2 regions of the Cupriavidus sp. 01L46 genome follow, and region 1 is predicted to be linked to the other one. Evidence: predicted binding sites of a transcription regulator. Region 1 holds the regulator's gene; the other holds the start of a gene.
The links. The regulator HrcA, encoded in region 1, represses chaperone genes, less so after heat shock. The targets are predictions, from matches to a motif close to TTAGCACTCNNNNNNNNNGAGTGCTAA.
Positions count from the first base shown of each region.

Region 2: the regulator HrcA is predicted to act here: its motif matches at 2,001-2,027, upstream of rpoH (RNA polymerase sigma factor RpoH).

Region 1 is NZ_JBFTSF010000061.1:29,648-33,060, reverse strand. It holds gene hemH (ferrochelatase) at 1-993, opposite strand, end outside; gene hrcA (heat-inducible transcriptional repressor HrcA) at 1,106-2,143, opposite strand; gene AC1DS3_RS13340 (NAD kinase) at 2,258-3,175, shown strand; gene recN (DNA repair protein RecN) at 3,248-3,413, shown strand, end outside.
Region 2 is NZ_JBFTSF010000045.1:4,926-8,338, forward strand. It holds gene AC1DS3_RS10625 (heme o synthase) at 1-123, shown strand, start outside; gene AC1DS3_RS10630 (SCO family protein) at 272-898, shown strand; gene rpoH (RNA polymerase sigma factor RpoH) at 988-1,884, opposite strand; gene AC1DS3_RS10640 (pirin family protein) at 2,282-3,157, shown strand; gene ybiB (DNA-binding protein YbiB) at 3,182-3,413, opposite strand, start outside.

The sequences.
Region 1 (3,413 bases):
GCTCTCCGAATCGTTGAGGCAGGGAATGTAGTGGAACACCTTGCCGCCTGCCACATGGAACTCGGAGCGCCCTTCCATGGCGATCTCTTCCAGCGTCTCCAGGCAATCGGCCGGAAAGCCCGGGCAAAACACGTCTACCCGGCCAGTGCCGACCTTGCCGAGTTCCTGCAGGGTGGGCGCGGTATAGGGCTGCAGCCACTCCGCCTTGCCAAAGCGTGACTGAAAGGTGACCTGGTACTGCCCGGGCTGCAGGCCCAGCGCCTCGCCCAGCAGGCGCCCGGTCTTGAGGCACTCGCAATGGTAGGGGTCGCCGAGCTCCAGCGTGCGGCGCGGCACGCCGTGAAACGACAGGATCAGCTTGTCGCCCCGCGCGAAATCCGGCGTGCCATGCTGCGCCCAGTATGCCCCCACCTGCTGGTGCAAGGCGGCAAGATAGGCCGGATGGTCGTGGAAATGCTTGACCAGCCGCAGCTCCGGCTGGTTTCGCCACTGCTTGAGTACCCGGAACACCTCGTCGAAGCCCGTCGCCGTGGTGGTGCCGGAGTACTGTGGATATAGCGGCAGCAGCAGGATGCGCTCGGTCCCCTGGCGGCGCAGCGCTTCCAGCACCGAGCCGATCGACGGATTGCCGTACCGCATGGCGCACGCCACTGTCACCTCATGGCCTTGCTGGTTCAGCAGCAGTTGCAAGGCGTGAGCCTGGCGCTCGGTGTGCACCAGCAGCGGGGAACCCGTCATATGCGCCTCCCGCAGCCAGATCGACTCGTACTTCATCGCCGAAGCGCGCGAGCGCAGCGGCACGATGATGCCGTACAGCAGCGGTAGCCACGCCGCGCGTGGGATCTCCACGACGCGCGGGTCGGACAGGAACTGCTTGAGGTAGCTGCCGACCGCCTTCGGCGTTGGCGCATCCGGGGTGCCGAGGTTGATCAGCAGGATGGCCGTGCGCGGCGCCTGGCCATGCTGGTAGGCCGGTTCAGGGGTAAACGTCATGTAATTTCCGGTGTGGCGGGGCGGCGCGGGCACAGGACGCGCGGCCGCCAGGTTTCGCCGAGCTTACAGGATGCGGGGAACAGGCAGTTTGTAAGACAGGGCCGAGCCAACACTAGTTCTGGCTGAGCGCGCTGGACAACAGGCGCGCGGTGATGTCGARGATCGGGATCACCCGTTCGTAGGCCATGCGGGTCGGCCCGATCACCCCGAGCGTGCCGACGATCTGGCCGTCGACTTCATAGGGCGCGGTGATGACCGCCATGTCTTCGAGCGGCACCAGTTTGCTCTCGCCGCCGATGAAGATCTGCACGCCCTGGGCGTGGCTGGAGACATCGAGCAGCTTGAGCAGGCCGGTCTTGTGCTCGAACACGTCGAACAGGCGGCGCAGCTTTTCCATGCTGGACGACAGGTCTTCCACCTCCAGCAGCTTGCGCTCGCCCGAGATGAAGACATGGTCGTCTTCCCCCTCGGCCATGGCATTGCTCCCCGCCTCCACCGCGGCCTGCATCAGCTGCGACATATCCATGCGCAGCGCCCGCAGCTCGCCGCGCAGGTGGTCGCGCACATTGTCGAAGCTCATGCCGGCAAAGTGCGAGTTGATGAAATTGGCGGCTTCGACCAGTTGCGACGGGGAATACGGCAGCTCGGTCTGGATGATGCGGTTCTGCACGTCGCCCTCGGGGGTGACGATGATCAGCAGGATGCGCTTGTCCGAAAGCCGCATGAATTCGACCTGGCGGAACGCCTGGGCGCGCCTGGGGGTCATCACCACGCCGGCGAACTGCGACAGGTTGGACAAGGTGTGCGCCGCCGACGTGATCATCCGCTGCGGCCCGAGCTGCRGGCCCTCCAGCTGGCCCCGGATCTTGCCGGTCAGCTCGGCCAGGTTGAGCGCGCCATCCAGCGGCTGGGCGGTCAGCATGGTGTCCACGAACAGCCGGTAGCCGCGCGGCGTGGGAATGCGCCCGGCCGAGGTATGCGGGCTGGCAATGAACCCCATTTCCTCCAGGTCGGACATCACATTGCGGATGGTGGCCGGAGACAGGTCGAGCCCCGAGTACTTCGACAAGGTCCGTGAGCCCACGGGCTGCCCCTCGGCGATGTAGCGCTCGATGAGGGTTTTGAGAAGCGTTTTCGCACGTTCATCCATGATGCTCCTGATTTTACGCAAGTTTTCACCATTCGGGCGGCTCATCGGCGATCCGGCCCGGCGCCAAGCGCCCTCCTGCTGACAATGGTCACGGCGGTATGGTCTAATCCCGGCATGTCTTCGCTCCCCAAGCCCGGCGCCGCGCGCGCCCCATTTCGCACCGTCGCCCTGATCGGCAGGTACGCCACAGCCGGCATCGAGGGCCCGCTGGAAGAGCTGGCCGCCTGTATCCTCAGGAACGGCCAGGATGTGGTGTTCGAGCGAGACACGGCCCTGGCCACCGGACTGACCGACTATCCGGCGCTGGCGCCCGACGAGATCGGCAAGCATGCCGATGTGGCGGTGGTGCTCGGCGGCGACGGCACCCTGCTGGGCCTGGCGCGCCAGCTGGCCGGCTACCCGGTGCCGCTGATCGGCGTGAACCACGGGCGCCTTGGCTTCATGACCGACATCCCCTTGCAGGACGTGCACTCGGTGCTGCCCGACATGCTGGCGGGCCGCTACGAGTCCGAGACCCGCATGCTGCTGGAGTCCCAGGTGGTGCGCGACGATGGCGTGATCTTCTCCGCGCTGGCCTTCAACGACGTCGTGGTCAACCGTTCCGGCATTTCCGGCATGGTCGAGCTGGCGGTGTCGGTGGACGGCCACTTCATGTACAACCAGCGCTCCGATGGCCTGATCGTCTCCACGCCGACCGGCTCGACCGCCTATGCGTTGTCGGCGGGCGGCCCGATCCTGCACCCGACCCTGTCGGGCCTGGTGCTGGTGCCGATTGCCCCGCATGCGCTGTCCAACCGCCCGATCGTGCTGCCGCACGATGCCGAGGTGTCGATCGAGGTCGCCACGGCGCGTGACGCCAGCGTGAACTTCGACATGCAGTCGCTGACCTCGCTCTTGCCCGGCGACCGCATCGTGGTGCGGCGCTCGGCCAAGACCGTCAACCTGCTGCACCCGATCGGCTACAACTATTACGCCACGCTGCGCAAGAAGCTGCACTGGCACGAGTACCCGAGCGAAGACAACCGGCTCTGATCCGCCCCGGCCCGCACCGATCCGGCCCAGATCCGTCCCCTGACATCACCCAGCCCCGACCCGTCGACCACGATGCTGCGCAGCCTGTCCATCCGCGATTTCGTCATTGTCGATACCCTCGACCTCGACTTCTCCCCGGGCTTCACCGTCTTCACCGGCGAGACCGGCGCCGGCAAGTCGATCCTGATCGATGCGCTGGCCCTGGTGCTGGGTGAGCGCGCCGACGCCGGCGTGGTCC
Region 2 (3,413 bases), on a different contig from region 1:
ATGTATCGCAACTACTCGGATGCGCTGGCGCAACGCACCTTCCGCTTCTCGATCCTGTATCTCTCGCTGCTGTTCGCCGCGCTGCTGGTCGATCACTACTTCAAGTTCCTGCCGCAGGCCTGAGCGGGGCGCACAGGCTTGCGGCATCTTGTCGCGGCCTGCGCGCGTGACGGCCTCGATCGGCGATACTGCGTGTCATCTGTTAATGTGACCTTGTCGCGTCCAGCCGCCTGCCGGGCGGCGCCGGCTGGCCAACACCACCCGAACTCGCATGCCAAACCACTTCCCTTCAGGCTTCCTCCCCACCTTCGCGACCTTCCGCCGGTTTTGCCTGCTGGCCCTGTGCGCGCTGCTGCTGGCGGCATGCGGCCAGCAGAAGGCTTCCTTCAAGAACGTCGATATCACCGGCGGCAGTGAGTTCGGCAAGGACTTCGTCCTCACCGACCACAACGGCAAGGTGCGTTCCATTGGCGACTTCAAGGGCAAGGCGGTAGTGATGTTCTTCGGCTATACGCATTGCCCTGACGTGTGCCCGACCACCATGGCCGAGCTCAAGGCGGTGATGGAGCAATTGGGGCCGGACGCCGACAAGGTGCAGGTGCTGTTCGTGACGGTGGATCCGGAGCGCGATACGCAGGCGCTGCTGGCGCAGTATGTGCCGGCCTTCGATCCGCGCTTCCTGGGCATGCGCCCGGCCGACGATGCCGCGCTGCAGAAGGTTGCCAAGGACTTCAAGGTGTTCTACGCCAAGGTGCCGGGCACGTCCCCGAACAACTACACCATGGATCACTCGGCGGGCAGCTATGTGTTCGACCCGAGCGGCAAGCTGCGCCTGTTTATCCGCCACGGCCAGGGGCCGGAGCCGATCGTGCACGACCTCAAGCAACTGCTGTCCTGAGGCGAGCCGCCGGCGGCGAAGCCGGCAGGCAAAATAAAACAGGGCCGGTCTCGCGACCGGCCCTGTTCTACTTTTGGCGCGCTTAAGTCTTAGGCAAAAGCCTGCAGCGCACCCTTCATCTTCTTCATCGCCGCGGTTTCGATCTGGCGGATGCGTTCGGCGGAAACGCCGAATTCGTCAGCCAGTTCGTGCAGCGTGGAGCCGCCCGAGCCGTCGTCGTTGACCTGCAGCCAGCGCGCCTCGATGATGCGGCGGCTACGGTCGTCGAGCTTGGACAGCGCTTCTTCCAGGCCTTGCACCTGCAGGCGGTCGTGGCGCTGGGCCTCGATCACGCGGGTGGGCTCATTGTGGTTGTCGGCCAGGTAGGCGATGGGCGCGAAGTCCTCTTCGCCATCGTCGATCTGCCCTTCGAGCGCCAGGTCGCCGCCCGACAGGCGGGTTTCCATCTCCATCACTTCTTCCGGCTTGACGTTCAGCTCACGCGCAACCGCGTCGATCTGTTCCGGCGTGAAGGTATGGGCACCCTGCTTGTGGCTGCGCAGGTTGAAGAACAGCTTGCGCTGAGCCTTGGTGGTAGCCACCTTGACCATGCGCCAGTTCTTCAGCACGTATTCGTGGATCTCGGCCTTGATCCAGTGCATCGCATACGACACCAGCCGCACGCCCTGATCCGGGTCGAAGCGCTTCACAGCCTTCATCAGGCCGATATTGCCTTCCTGAATCAGGTCTGCGTGGGGCAGGCCATAGCCGAGGTACTGGCGGGCGATGGACACCACCAGGCGCAGGTGCGACAGCACCATGCGGCGCGCAGCATCGACGGAATCATGCTCGCGCAACTCGCGCGCGAGCCGCTGCTCTTCCTCGGGGGTAAGCAGGGGAATACGGTGGACAGCCTGGATATAGCTGTCGATATTTCCCAGCGTTCCGGGAAAGGTCAGCGCAAACGTCCCGGCGCCTTGCGGCACCGTAGGCAGACGGTTGGTCATTTGGGTTTGGTCAGCAGATAGGACTGCGTTCACTCGATTGCTCCTTTCGCATCCGGCGGGTGGGTTGCCCGCTTGTGCGGCCCTTTTTGGGGTCTCGCACTGCATTGCAACACATATTAGCACTCAAGCCGGGGGACTGCTAAGTTGGAGTACCAATAGGGTTGATAGTTCCTGGTAATCGAATGGTTATTCTACATAGTATTTTAATCCGACATCTTGCGGAATGTGACGAGGCCACTATCTCACGCGGGTGCGCGAACGATCCGACCATGATTAGAGGGCCACTGGCCCTGCCGGTTCTGTCGCCAGTTGAGATGCTGTGTTTCGCTAGCAGCTACACTCTTTTCATTTGTCTCAGTGGTGCTGAGCGCCAGCATCGACCAAACCGGGGAACATCATGTCTGCTATCGAGCACTTGTTAAAGCCGCACACCCGTGACCTCGGCGACTTTGCCGTGAGCCGTCTGCTGCCCGCCGCGGCAACCCAGACTGTCGGCCCATTCATCTTTTTCGACCACATGGGCCCGGTGGCCATGCCGCCCGGAGAAGGCGCCGATGTGCGCCCGCATCCCCACATCGGACTGGCCACGGTCACCTACCTGTTCGAGGGTGAGATCCTTCACCACGACAGCCTGGGCAGCAAACAGGTCATCAGGCCGGGCGACGTGAACTGGATGACGGCTGGCAGCGGCATCGCGCACTCGGAGCGCTCGCCCCAGTCCGCCCGCGATGCCGGGCCGCGCCTGCACGGCATCCAGACCTGGGTGGCGCTGCCCAAGGAGTACGAGAACGTCGAGCCGTCCTTTCATCACCATCCGGCCGCGACGCTGCCCAAGCTGGAGCGCCCTGGCGTACGCATGACGGTGATTGCGGGCGATGCGTTTGGCGCCGAGGCGCCGGTGAAGGTGTTCAGCCGCACGCTCTACGTGGCCATTGAGCTCGACGCGGGCGCCAGCCTGGAGATTCCGGCGGAACACGCCGAGCGCGGCATCTACCCGGCGGACGGCACCATCGCCCTGGACGGCGAAGTGTTGCCCGAGCGGCACCTGGCAGTGCTGGTGCCGGGCCAGCCGGTGACGTTGACGGCGCAGGTGGCGTCGCGCGTGATGCTGCTCGGCGGCGACCCGACCGACGGCCATCGCTTCATCTTCTGGAATTTCGTTGCCAGCACCAAGGAAGCAATCGAAGCAGCCTCCAAACGCTGGGAGGATGACCAGTTCCCGCGCGTGCCGGGCGAGAGCGACCGCATTCCGCTGCCACCGCGCAAGCGCTAAAGGCCCCTGCTTGCCGGGCCAGGCTCAGACCGGGCTGGCCCAGGCCACGCGCGTGCCTTGCTGCAGGCAGTCGCGGATGGCGTCGATCTGCGTGGCGATCGGGGCAGGCACAGGCGCCTTGCCGTCCAGCACGAGGCGGATCCAGGCCGCGGTCTGGTCCACGTCACTGCCGGGCGGCAATTCCGGCACTTCAACGATGGAGCCCGACGTCGGGTCGACCAAGGTGCGTTGATGCCCGTCGTGCAGCCAGTCGATG